4 regions of the Photobacterium toruni genome follow, and region 1 is predicted to be linked to each of the others. Evidence: predicted binding sites of a transcription regulator. Region 1 holds the regulator's gene; each other region holds the start of a gene.
The links. Region 1 encodes CRP, which controls carbon source genes, mostly activating them, when cyclic AMP is high. Its sites were predicted from a motif close to TGTGANNNNNNTCACA; they were not measured.

Region 1 (3,217 bases):
ATTAATGTGAGTGCGATCAGTGAACTTGCAGATGAAGAATATTTTGGACCATTATTGCAGGTCAGTCGTTATGCTGATTTTACTCAAGCGGTGGTCAGTGCAAATCAAACCCGTTATGGCTTGGCTGCAGGGTTAATATCAACTGATACACCACAATGGCACTATTTTGTTGAGCATATTCGTGCTGGAATTGTAAATCGCAACCGACCATTAACAGGCGCGAGTGGCGATGCCCCTTTTGGTGGTCCTGGTGCATCAGGTAATCTTCGTCCAAGTGCTTATTATGCTGCAGACTATTGTGCTTATCCGATGGCATCGATTGAGGGGGAGCAATTACAGTTGCCGGCTCAATTAGCGCCAGGAGTGAGCTTGAGCTAAGGTTTAATGACTGATAATGCTTTTAATAAGCAGGTTGATTATGGAATCTATTACACAAATTTTTGATGGCTTATGGCATGATTATAGTCGACGTTTATGCCCTTCTGCAGTTCAAATACAGCAGTTGTTAACTGAAGATACCGCGTTGCTCAATGACCATATTGCGTTGCGTAGTTTTGGGTTGCCTAAGTGTGGGTTAGCAGTGCTTGCCGCACCATTTATTGCTTTGGGCTATCAACCGCAAGCAAAATATCATTTCAGTGCTAAGAAGCTGTATGCCGAGTCATTTATTCATGCTAATCCTTTACTGCCAAAAGTGTTTATTAGTGAATTACAATTAGCAGGGTGTTCGGCTGAATTACAGCGTGCGATACGAGGATTGCTAGATCAGGTGGATGATGATTATTTTTGCCAGCCTGATTTTGTTTATGGTGGGCGTCCATGGCAAATTGACTTTGCAACTTATCAATTTTTAGCTGCTGAAAGTGAATATGCGGCATGGGTGGCAGCCCATGGTTTTGGGGCCAATCATTTCACGGTGAGTATTAATCAATTAGAACAGTTCTCTAATCTTGAAGAGGTTAATCATTTATTACGTCATAACCAGTTTGTGATTAATCAATCAGGCGGCGAGATAAAAGGTAATGCAGAAGTAATGTTAGAGCAATCAGCTACGATGGCAGATGTCGTTGGTGTCAGTTTTCGAGATGGTATTCATAAGATTCCGGGTGGTTTTTATGAATTTGCTAAACGTTATCCGCAACCTAATGGTGAGTTATATTTAGGCTTTGTTACAGCTTCAGCAAATAAGATATTTGAAAGTACGGACAGTTAAAAGATGAACCTTAACTTCATAGGATCAAGTCTCGAAGAATAGAAAACAGCACTGCATTATATGAGTGCTGTTTAGAATTTAAATTAATTATCGAGCGGTGAACCCCAAACACCTGATTCATCTGCAGGGCAACGACGTAATCCGGTTTGTTGTTCAAGGTAACAACGGCTATCACTAAATCCGGTCATTTCAATGGTTGTTGGTTGGCCGGTCAGTACGCCAGGTACGGTGGTGTAACTATTAGCAGAAAAGCGTTCAATATCCATATTGATCATCATTGATTTAAAAGTCCATTTGTAAGTGAAATGTAGCATGAATGGATGTTATTACAAATTAAAATTTAACAGTGAGACTACCGCTATTAATGATTATATTATGAGGATATTAAAGGGGAAATTTAGCATAAAAAAAACCGCAGATATAAGCTGCGGTTTCATTGGTAATTAACGTACCGCTAAAAATTAGCGTGTACCGTAAACTACAATCGTTTTGCCATGAGCAGAAATAAGATTTTGCTCTTCCAGCATTTTTAAGATTCGACCCACAGTTTCGCGAGAACAACCTACGATCTGGCCAATTTCTTGACGAGTGATCTTAATTTGCATGCCATCAGGATGTGTCATTGCATCGGGTTGTTTTGCCAGATTCAATAACGTTTGTGCAATACGGCCTGTTACATCAAGGAATGCAAGATCACCTACCTTTTGACTTGTCACTTGTAAGCGGCATGCCATTTGAGCAGATAAACGCATTAGAATATCTGGATTCACTTGAATTAACTGACGGAATTTCTTAAATGAAATTTCTGCAACTTCACAAGGGCTTTTTGCACGAACCCAAGCTGTACGTTCTTGGTCTTCTTCGAACAAGCCGAGTTCACCAATAAAGTCACCCTGGTTTAGGTAAGAAAGGATCATCTCCTTACCTTCTTCATCCTTGATTAATACAGCAACAGAACCCTTCACGATATAGTACAAAGTCTCAGCTTTTTCACCTGCGTGAATTAACGTGCTCTTTGATGGATATTTGTGAATGTGACAATGGGAAAGAAACCACTCTAAAGTTGGATCTGTTTGCGGTTTACCTGGAACCATATTACTAACTTCCTCTGCATATGTTGCCCAACAATATGTTCTGTAGAGATAACTAAACAAAACGAAGTGTTGGCAGGGTTATTCACTCAGCGGCTAAGCTGTGAGTTAACTTGAACTGGCTTAGAGTGTATCCTTTTTCTCACGCTTTTTCTTGATATTGATCGAGCAGATAGGCTCATTTATGAGAGATAAGTGTGCACATGATCACATCGTTGTGAGTTAGTTGCCTGCAGTATCGTTTTAAAGTGGTTTTATTCTCTAATTTTACAAATATAAATATGCAACGTAATTAGCATTAAGCACAATAAACACGATTGCACTGATGGAATTATCAACAAAAATAAGATAAATTTTTGAAGAATATAGCTAAAGGATATAAAAATGCAGTCACGTGTAAAGTGGTTAGAAAATATGACTTTTGTGGGTCAATCAGCATCGGGTCATAGCGTTGTTTTAGATGGTAATGGTGGCGAAAAAGCCCCGAGCCCAATGGAATTAGTATTAATGGCCGCTGGAGGGTGTAGCTCCGTAGATGTCGTTAGTGGATTACAAGATTTACATCAACAGATCACTGCTTGTGAGGTGAGTGTTACTGCTGAACGTCGTGAGCAAGCCCCACGAATTTTTACACATGCAAATTTACACTTTGTTGTTACGGGCCATGACCTAAGTGATGAATTAGTGAGTAAGGTGGTGGCTGATTCTCTCGAAAAATACTGCTCAGTGTGTTTAATGCTCGGTCAGGGGGTTGATATGAGCCATAGCTATGAGATTGTTGTGGCGTAATGTTCATATAAGAATGGCGGTTGCTGAGATCAGTAACCGTTCATTAATGTCACTAACGGTTACGTCTGATTGTTAATCTTTAGGTCTTATATTTGACGTACCACTTAAGCTATTTTGCCGTTTG
Region 2 (3,217 bases), 1.4 Mb from region 1:
TTTGTTGATTTAGTGGCAGATAACTATGATCTCGTGATTCGCACCGGCTCTCTGGAAGATTCAAGCCTTATTGCTCGTCATATTTTTAATTCTCGTTGGGTTATCTGTGCTTCACCCGCTTACTTTGAACAACATGGCATACCTGAAACACCAAAAGCCCTTAATAGTCATAATTGCTTAGGCTATAACCCACAAAGCACCGGCCCTTTTGACTGGCAATTTATTCGTCAAAATAAAATTTACACCCATAAGGTCAGTGGTAACTTTTCATCAGATAACGCAGCTGCATTAAAAAAAGTAGCACTGGCAGGTAATGGTATTGCTTACTTACCCACCTGTCTGGTTTATAGTGAATTACAGCAGGGTCAATTAATTGAGGTATTAGCGGCTCATGCAGGGAAAGTGGTTGGTATTTATGCAGTTTATCCTTACACCCGCAAACCGGCTAAACGGATTCAAGCACTTATTGAACATATTCGAGAAAGCTATATGGAAATTAAAGAACAATTTTAACCATCAATTAGTTTCATCAATAAATGTCCGTCATAAAGAGCTTGTTTTACCAACGCCGCACCAGGCATGGTTGCTTGAGTGTAAAAACGACTTTCTTGAAGTTCGAGATCACGATTATAAATAGGCAATGTTTGAGCGATAACACATTCCATAATAGCAGGATATAATACTGATTTAGCTCGATTTAATTCACCACCGATTAAGATCCGCTGCGGATTAAATAGATTGACCATAATTGCTATCGCTTGACCAAGGTGATGCCCCAAATCAGTAATAATTTGGTTCGCAAGGGGATCACCAGCAACCGCAGCATCACAAATAGACTCAATTGTTAGGGTTGATGTTGTTAATACTGATGGGTGTCCATCTTGTAAACAAATCAATGTTTGATCTAAAACGGCAGATAAACTTGCCACGGTTTCTAAACACCCATGATTACCGCAAAAACAGCGTTTACCATAAGGTTTAATCTGAATATGACCTAGTTCACCAACATTACCAGTTCGCCCTTGAAGTACCGCATCATCTAAAATAATTCCAGCGCCAACGCCATGATGTACTGAAACTAAAATAGAATTTGATATACCACGTGAATTACCAAATAGTTTTTCAGCTAATGCCCATGAACGAGTATCATTGCCAACAAAAACAGGTAATCCTGTCGCCTGATGAAGAATATCACTCAATGGTAAATTTTCTATCGTATAGTGTGGCATTTGTAAAACAATACCGTCATCAGCATTTACAAGCCCAGGTAATGAAACCGCAATAGCCGAAATACGATCAATCGCACTAACATGATTAGCAAAAAACACATTAATTTCAGTCAATAATTTAGCAACAACATCATCTTGCTGCAGTTGATGAATATTTTGTCTTTCTTCAACTAAAATCTCACCACTTAACGAATGTAAAGCAATCGTCAAATAGCCTCGGCCTAATCGAATTGATAAAAATTGCCAACCTTCATTTGCAGGGACAAGTCCAATAGCGGGTCGTCCTCGACTCGTTGACTCCTGATCTTGCGTTTCTTTTATCAAATGAGCATCAATCAATTCACGAGTAATCTTGGTAATACTTGCTGGTGCTAATTGACTACGTTTAGATAATTCAATCCGTGAAATAGGTCCGTACAGATCAATAAGTTTATATACGCTCCCGGCATTATTTCTTTTTATATGATCAATATGACCTGGCTGAGCGACATACATGTCGATACTCCTAGAGAAAAAACAGCAATAAATAGTATTCGTTTTGCAATTTTTTTACTTTGCGAACTAATTGTGAAGCATCTTGTACTCAGGACGTGACAGACATCACGAGGAATCCCTAAAGACTTCCGCTTTCGCTTCTGACATAATGATAAATCGGCATTTCGCCGAGTATAATTTCAATTAGTAAATTTAATCTCTTCGGCACTTTAGCCCAGCATCACTCACAAGTGACACCTAGGTTATAATGGCAAAAAGTAACGATATGAGAATATGAGGTTTTACGTGTACAAAATTAATGAAGTCTTCGAAACCATTCAAGGTGAAGGTGTATTCACTGGTGTTCCTGCTATTTTTGTTCGTTTACAAGTCTGCCCTGTTGGCTGTTCATGGTGTGATACTAAACAAACATGGACAGCTGAAACTGAAGATTTAGTCAGCGTTGAACGTATTATGGTTAAAACAGAAGACTCCCCACTTTGGACACAACTTGATGCAAATGGCATTATTAAGCTATTAATTGTTCAAGGCTATACGGCTAAACATGTGGTGATCACTGGTGGTGAGCCGTGTATTTATGACCTTCGTCCACTGACAATTGCTTTAGAAAAAGCCGGGTTTAACTGCCAAATTGAAACCAGTGGTACCTCAGAGATTTTAGCCAGTGATCAAACATGGGTTACGGTATCACCTAAAATCAATATGAAAGCAAAGCTGCCAGTACTACCTTCGGCGTTAGCACGTGCAAATGAGATCAAGCATCCAGTTGGAACACATAAAGACATTGAACAATTAGACACTTTATTAGCGCCAGTAACACTACGTAATGATGTCACAATAGCACTGCAACCTATCAGTCAAAAATCGCGAGCAACAGAACTATGCATTGCAACATGTATCGCGCGTAATTGGCGTTTATCGATCCAAACTCATAAATATCTAGCGATTGCTTAACCCTAAATATTTTTATCTTTCGCTATAGCATCTACAAATAACAAGGCAATGATAAGACCTATATTTACTTATCATTGCCAAAGTGATCATTTCTTAACCACCATTCAGTATAAATTTCCACTTTCCCACATCAATTTGTCAATCTAATGAGATCAGTACTTGATGCTTGACGTAAGAAAGGTAATATTACTTACACAACGATATCTTTAAGCACGTAATACTTTAATTCCAAAGTGAAGTGCCTAAACGGAGAATAACTTAAACATGACTTACGCGCCTGTAACAGACGTATTAAGCGGTAAACTCGCTATCGACAGTGAAGTCACTGTTCGCGGTTGGGTTCGCTCACGTCGTGATTCCAAAGCTGGAATTTCTTTCCTTGCCATTTATGACGGCTCTTGTTTCGACCCGATTCAGGCCGTGGTCTCTAATGAGTTAAATAATTATCAAGAAGAAGTACTAAAATTAACAACGGGTTGCTCTGTTGAAGTCACTGGTACAATTGTTGCTTCTCCTGCTAAAGGTCAAGATTTCGAATT
Region 3 (3,217 bases), 1.4 Mb from region 1:
TTGGGTTGAAAGCTGCATTTTCTGCATACATTCCCTCAAAGATACGACCATCTTGTGCTTTTAATGCTACACCGCTGAAATTTTTCGAGTAAGGTGCATGTGAACGGTTAGCCGCTTTACAAGCACTAATTGCCAATTCAGAGCTTTCTTCAATACAAATGCCATTATCAAAATCACTTAATAGACCGTCTTTAATCCCTAAATCTAAAGGACCAAATGAATCAGGTAAGTATTGTTGCAAGGTCATTGGTTCGCGTTGAGGGAGTTGGATAATCATGTCATTAGCCGATGTTAATTCATTCATGAACTGACGACAGTGACCGCAAGGGCTGTAATTAATAGTGACATCTTTAATGCCAACTTCACCTTTGATCCATGCGTGGCTAATAGCAGATTGTTCAGCATGAATAGTACAAGCCATACTTGCGTTTTCAAATTCCATGTTGGCACCAAAATAAAGGCGACCTGATGTGCCACGAACAATCGCACCGACATAGAAATTAGAAATAGGGACTACAGCATAAGAAGCAGCAATAGGAAGGAGAGCCAAGCGAAGTTCAGTGTCTGTCATCTGAGTTGTTGATAATAAAAATTCAAATTGCTCAGGACTGATAGTTGAATCGAAATCTGAAGCTTCAATAATAGGCTCTAAAGCTGACGCCAATTCTGCAGGTAATAAGCTTAATGCTTTTATAACACGTGCGTACATTGGGTGTTACTCCTTCATTGTTTATGGCAAAACATTCTATGTGAATCTCCATACTCTAAGAGTGATCTTGATCACATTATTTGTTTTGCCATTGCACCTATTACATTATTGAGAGTGGCGTCACACTTGTTTCTGAAACTAACAAGATATTATTTCAATAACTTATTGATATTTGACCATTTAGATTGTTTTTTGTTCACCTGTATTTACTGCTGTTAAGCATGCCCAAAAATACGTAATAAGAGAGGGAACATCAGTGGAGCCAATAGGGTTGTCATGATTCCACAAATAACCAATGCTAACGAACTAAACGCACCTTCTTGGTAATCTTCTTCTACAGCTTTAGCGGTACCTAATGCATGTGAGACCGTACCAATGGATAAGCCTTTTGCTAATGGGTGCTTTACACGAAATAGTTTCATGATCGGATAGCCTAATACCGCACCAAATAAACCAACAATAATAACCATGGCAGAAGTGATCGCAGGAATACCACCAATTTGTTGAGAAGCAGCCATTGCGAGTGGCGTAGTGATCGATTTAGGTAAAATACTGGCTGCAAGTTGCGCATCAGCACCCATAGAAAAAGCAATTGCAGTACCAAAGGTCATTGATAATACGCTACCAACAAAACAAGAGGTTAAAATCGTTTTCCACTTACTGCGAATTAGCCCAATTTGTTGATATAAAGGAAAAGCTAACGCGACAACAGCAGGACCTAATAAATAGTTAATCACTTCATTTTGAGCAAAATAGGTTTGGTAAGGTACTGCCAACCATCTTAATGCCACAATCATGACAATAAGCGTTATTAAAAGAGGGTTGAAAAAAGGATTTTTGATTTTCATTGCTAAATAACGCGCAGAATAAAAACAGACTAAAGTTGCCACTAACCAAATCATGAATTTTTCTCCTTATGGTGTACAGCTAAACCGATCACAATTAATACAATAGTGGTACTACCAAGTGTACTTGCAAAAATAATGGCAGCGTTATTTTCAATGATACCTAAGTAATTCATTAAACCGACACCAACAGGCACAAATAGTAGCGCCATGTGTTTAATTAATAAATTGCAGGTACTTTCAACCCATTCAGCACGGCAAACACCAGTAACAAGGCCAATAAAAAGGATAAATAAACCAATAATACTGCCAGGAACAGGTAACCTAGAAAAATGCTGAATAGCTTGTCCTAAAAAGAAACAAACCATAACGATGGCAAATGAGCGGATGTAATTCATGTGGACAATAACTCTTAAATGTTTCATTCATCATACAAATTACCATGACAATTGTCACACTAATTTTTCACGAGTAATGAACTATATTTGTTTTCGTTGATAAAACAAGCACTAATGATGCTTAGTTGTTAACTAATATCAATTAACCAGTAGCGTTAATGTAATTATTACGATAGCAAAAATGATTGCATAATTTAAATTTATCATCATAAGAAAAGGTTTTTTTGAATGATTTTGGGTAATATTTTTCCACGGAAGCACTTTTTTTAGTTTAGGCATTTCATTACGTACTGCTGCCGTGTTTGGTAATGACACGCGAAAGCCATAGCTAGGAATAATATAGATAGGTATTGCCATTTTTCCATTACGAAGTAATTTTTTAGATAGCGAGAGTAATAAAATATTAAGATCATAATGATGATCGCTGCTATCTTCGTATGCATTGGGGTAGGTAAAGGTATAACGATATACCGATTCTATACTGACAACTTCACCAGCAAGATAACAAAGCGAGGCTAAAAAACGAGATTCGTCATCAGTTAATAGGGTTTGTTGATTGTCATGCCATCGAAGTAATCTGTTTTCAGGAATAAAATCAATACCTTCAAATCGATAACATTTTATTGCTGTTTTGGTCGTCATCATGCCACCTATTTGTAAACTATTCGAATACAACCTCACTCGATAGCATTAAGTGTTGACGGAATTACGACAATCATCAAATAACGGGTCTTATTTATAATAAAAAAGCTCACCATAAATGAATATGATGAGCTTATAACATTATGTTTGTAGCGTTATGAATTACACTAATTTGCTAATGTAGTCATATAGCGACTTCATGATCTTCATTTTGTTTTCATTAGATTGACAATCAAGTGCTGCCGCTTCAAAGTTTTCCATGTATTTTTGCATGTTCTCTTCAAAGAAATCTTGGCAATGATGTTTCCAACGTTGTTGTTCTTGATAGGTAAGCGTTAGAGGGTAGTTACGCGCACGATAGCGGAACAATAGCGGCTTAATACGCTCGTCATCGACATTGATTTCCAAGGTTGCCAATGAATCAACTGCCGTTTCACGAATAATATCCATCGTAGAACGATCAGCGGTAGAGAAGAAACCATCATAAAGCATGGTATCAACGTTGCCGCTATTAGCGTATTCACGTTTAACACTAAACATTTCAAGTAACTTCGCACGAACTTCTGGGTGCTGCTTTAATAGTGCTAAATGTTTAAGACATAATTCGCGATCAATCCCTAATC
Region 4 (3,217 bases), 760 kb from region 1:
ATTGATGATAAGTTAAGCCTCAAAAAAGTACGTGAAGAATCTGAACGAAATGCATTATTGACAGTGTTAGAAAATAATAAAGGCCAGATATCTGCTGCTGCACGTGAATTAGGCGTATCACGGGCAACAATGTACCGTTTATTGAATAAACATGAGCTAATTCCGCCATCTCGTTGTTTTCGTCAAAGCCACGCTTAGTTGATATGAGAAAATTAACTGTAATGGCTTCATTATTAATTATTAAATAAAGTGCTGTTGTAATAGTTGTCCTGTAAATTGTTTTTTTAAGTAGAAGCCACGGGGTAATGTTTTAATGGGTTGACCATTGGCGCCATAAGCTTCAGTGAGTACCTTGCTATTTGCCGCTTTTGGGCGTAATTGCAGTACTTCACCATGACGAGCTGTAATACTTTCTACTTGTCCTAGCACGATCAAATCCATTAATTCTTCCCAGTCTTGTTGTAATTGTGCTTCTTCCTCGACACTTGGACTCCATAATAACGCTGAGCCTACATGACGATCTTCAAGTGGAATATCGCGCTCGCCTTCAACTGGCATCCATAATACGCGTGCTAGTTTTTGTCTAATATGACTGTGCTGCCATTGTAAGCCTTGTACGCCAATTAAAGGAGCAACACAGACAAAAGTCGTTTCTAATGGTCGGCCTTGGTAGCTAATTGGTATTGTTTTAAGTTCAATGCCAAGGTCTATAAAATCAGGAACAGGTTTACTGCCTGCTGTTGCCCCTAAGTGCCATTCTAATAATTGGCCTACCCAACCTTTATCGCGTTTAAGGTTGGGAGGAGGAATAATTCCAGCTATCGCTGCTAATTCACCTAATGTCATGCCCGCTAATTGCTGAGCTCGATAAAGTAATTCAGCTTCCGTTTTTGGAGGAGATTGGGGTGTTTTTGTGATCATAAGATGTCGTGATAGTAAGTTATATCGAGTATTTACCGTTGTGAATATTAGCATATTTGCATGATATCGTATGCAAGGATCGGCGATGATCGTTGGTTGCGGGTCGAGATTTAAATTGATCTTTTTTACTTTGTTAAATGATATTACCTCTTGTAATGATTTAATAGCGATAACGTATCGTTGTTATTTAAGGCTAATATTAAAATAAAAAGATATCCACAGCTTTTTTTTTGAAAATATTTTATATTATTATGACTGGATATGCATACAGTATTAAGTTGAAAAAGTAATCAGTATGAGCGTGAGTTATTCAAAGTGATGACAGTGACATTACTGCTAAAGTCATTATTGGTTGATATTTAACCGATCATTTTTTGGTGATGTGAAATTTGTATTTATTTTAATTTATTATAGTACGGTTTTTATTTTATCTTTATGTTTTAAAATGGGAAAAATGTATTTTTTAATGTTTTTATTATTCATTTGTAAGGCGTTGATTGTTCGTTAAATCTGTTTTTTTTAGGTTTCTACACAAATCTATCCACAGAAAGAGTGAATAAATGTGGGATATGTCTCATTTGATTGTCTTTAAAGTAATCAGAGTGCAAAGTTATCCAGAATGCAGTTTAAATTGGGTGAAACGCATCGATATTGATGAATGTTTGTTTACCGATCACGTCTACTATGAAAAAATCACTATTAATAGATATTTATACTTGAGGTCGTCCAGTGATTGATGGCGATGGATACCGCCCTAATGTTGGGATCGTTATCTGCAATGGCCATGGGCAGGTATTTTGGGCTCGACGATATGGACAACATTCTTGGCAATTTCCGCAAGGTGGCATTGATGAAGGTGAAACGCCTGAGCAGGCTATGTACCGTGAATTGTATGAAGAAGTAGGTTTAACCAAAAAAGATGTCAGGATAATTGCGTCAAGCCGACACTGGTTACGTTATAAATTACCGAAGCGTCTTGTGCGGTGGGATTCAAAACCTGTTTGTATCGGTCAAAAGCAAAAGTGGTTTTTGCTGAGTTTGGAATGCGATGAGTCCAAGGTCAATATGCAGCGTGGTGTAACACCTGAGTTTGATGGTTGGCGCTGGGTAAGTTATTGGTACCCAGTAAGACAAGTCGTCTCTTTTAAACGTGATGTATACCGTCGTGCGTTAAAAGAGTTTGCAGCTGTTGCAATGCCATTTAAAGAATGGAAAGAACGTAAATTTAAACGCATTAAAAATAAGCGCAATTAGCAAGTAGAGGTTATTGGCTCACAGGCACAATTAAAGGCTCGTTATGCTGACACAGCTAAGAGAAATTGTTGACAAGGTTGTCAGCGCCCACACATTGATCGATGCATTAGATCAATTAGTCTCAAATACGACTCAGGTAATGACGACTGACTGTTGTTCAGTATACATTGCCGATCATCAGCGTCAGATTTATACCTTGATGGCAACACAAGGGTTAAATAAGTCACGGCGACGCATTAGTTTACGCTTTGATGAAGGGTTAGTAGGGTTAGTCGGACAACGAGCCGAGCCATTAAATGTTGCTGATGCTCGAGTACATCCCCATTTTAAACACCTTCCAGGGATCGGAGAGGAATCTTTTCGATCCTTTTTTGGTACACCTATTATACATCAGCGCCAAGTCCTTGGTGTTATTGTGGTTCAACAACGCGAGCAACGTGAATTTACCGAAAGTGAAGAATCTTTTTTAGTTACCCTTGCGGCGCAGTTAGCGGGTATTTTAGCCCATGCTAAAGCGCAAGGAATGTGGTTTGAAAAAGGTAATCGACTTCATTTAACCGGTTCTGCGGCGTCCAGTGGGGTCGCGATTGCTAAAGCATGGTGGGATGATACTCAACCCTTACTCGATCATGTTGCACCAGCATCATGTTTAGATATTCATGCAGAGCAAGAACGGTTAACCATTGCAATTGATGCGGCAGCGAAAGAATTTCGTCGCTTACGAAAACGCTTTGATAGTGACTTACAAAAAGAAACTCTCGCGATTTTTGATTTATTTAGTCATTTACTCAATGATCCGTTATTACGGGCTGATCTAAAAACACATATTGATCGCGGCGATCAAGCTGAATGGGCCGTTCGACAAGTGGTTGAAACCTATTCAAATCGATTTGCCAATATGAAAGATCAATATATTAGAGAACGGGCTCGTGATATTTGTGAGCTTGGGCAGCGACTATTATATTTTTTATGTGATAACAAACCAAATGAACAGCAATGGAATGAACCCATTGTCTTGTTAACTCGAGAATTAACTGCTGCG

Region 2: mlc (sugar metabolism global transcriptional regulator Mlc) is a predicted target of CRP. The motif match lies at 1,819-1,834, and genes of this name have one in related genera.
Region 3: OC457_RS07585 (CidA/LrgA family protein) is a predicted target of CRP. The motif match lies at 1,996-2,011, and genes of this name have one in related genera.
Region 4: rppH (RNA pyrophosphohydrolase) is a predicted target of CRP. The motif match lies at 1,483-1,498, and genes of this name have one in related genera.

Annotation. Positions count from the first base shown of each region.
Region 1 is NZ_AP024854.1:229,183-232,399, forward strand. It holds gene astD (succinylglutamate-semialdehyde dehydrogenase) at 1-378, shown strand, start outside; gene OC457_RS01085 (DUF1338 domain-containing protein) at 419-1,213, shown strand; gene OC457_RS01090 (hypothetical protein) at 1,297-1,491, opposite strand; gene crp (cAMP-activated global transcriptional regulator CRP) at 1,675-2,307, opposite strand; gene OC457_RS01100 (OsmC family protein) at 2,689-3,093, shown strand; gene OC457_RS01105 (phosphoribulokinase) at 3,198-3,217, opposite strand, start outside.
Region 2 is NZ_AP024854.1:1,790,174-1,793,390, forward strand. It holds gene OC457_RS08550 (LysR family transcriptional regulator) at 1-513, shown strand, start outside; gene mlc (sugar metabolism global transcriptional regulator Mlc) at 510-1,724, opposite strand; gene queE (7-carboxy-7-deazaguanine synthase QueE) at 1,998-2,678, shown strand; gene asnS (asparagine--tRNA ligase) at 2,943-3,217, shown strand, end outside.
Region 3 is NZ_AP024854.1:1,603,661-1,606,877, reverse strand. It holds gene cdd (cytidine deaminase) at 1-709, opposite strand, end outside; gene OC457_RS07590 (CidB/LrgB family autolysis modulator) at 925-1,611, opposite strand; gene OC457_RS07585 (CidA/LrgA family protein) at 1,608-1,952, opposite strand; gene OC457_RS07580 (hypothetical protein) at 2,091-2,597, opposite strand; gene sbcB (exodeoxyribonuclease I) at 2,757-3,217, opposite strand, start outside.
Region 4 is NZ_AP024854.1:2,475,024-2,478,240, reverse strand. It holds gene OC457_RS11695 (sigma-54-dependent transcriptional regulator) at 1-198, shown strand, start outside; gene mutH (DNA mismatch repair endonuclease MutH) at 241-921, opposite strand; gene rppH (RNA pyrophosphohydrolase) at 1,651-2,175, shown strand; gene ptsP (phosphoenolpyruvate--protein phosphotransferase) at 2,219-3,217, shown strand, end outside.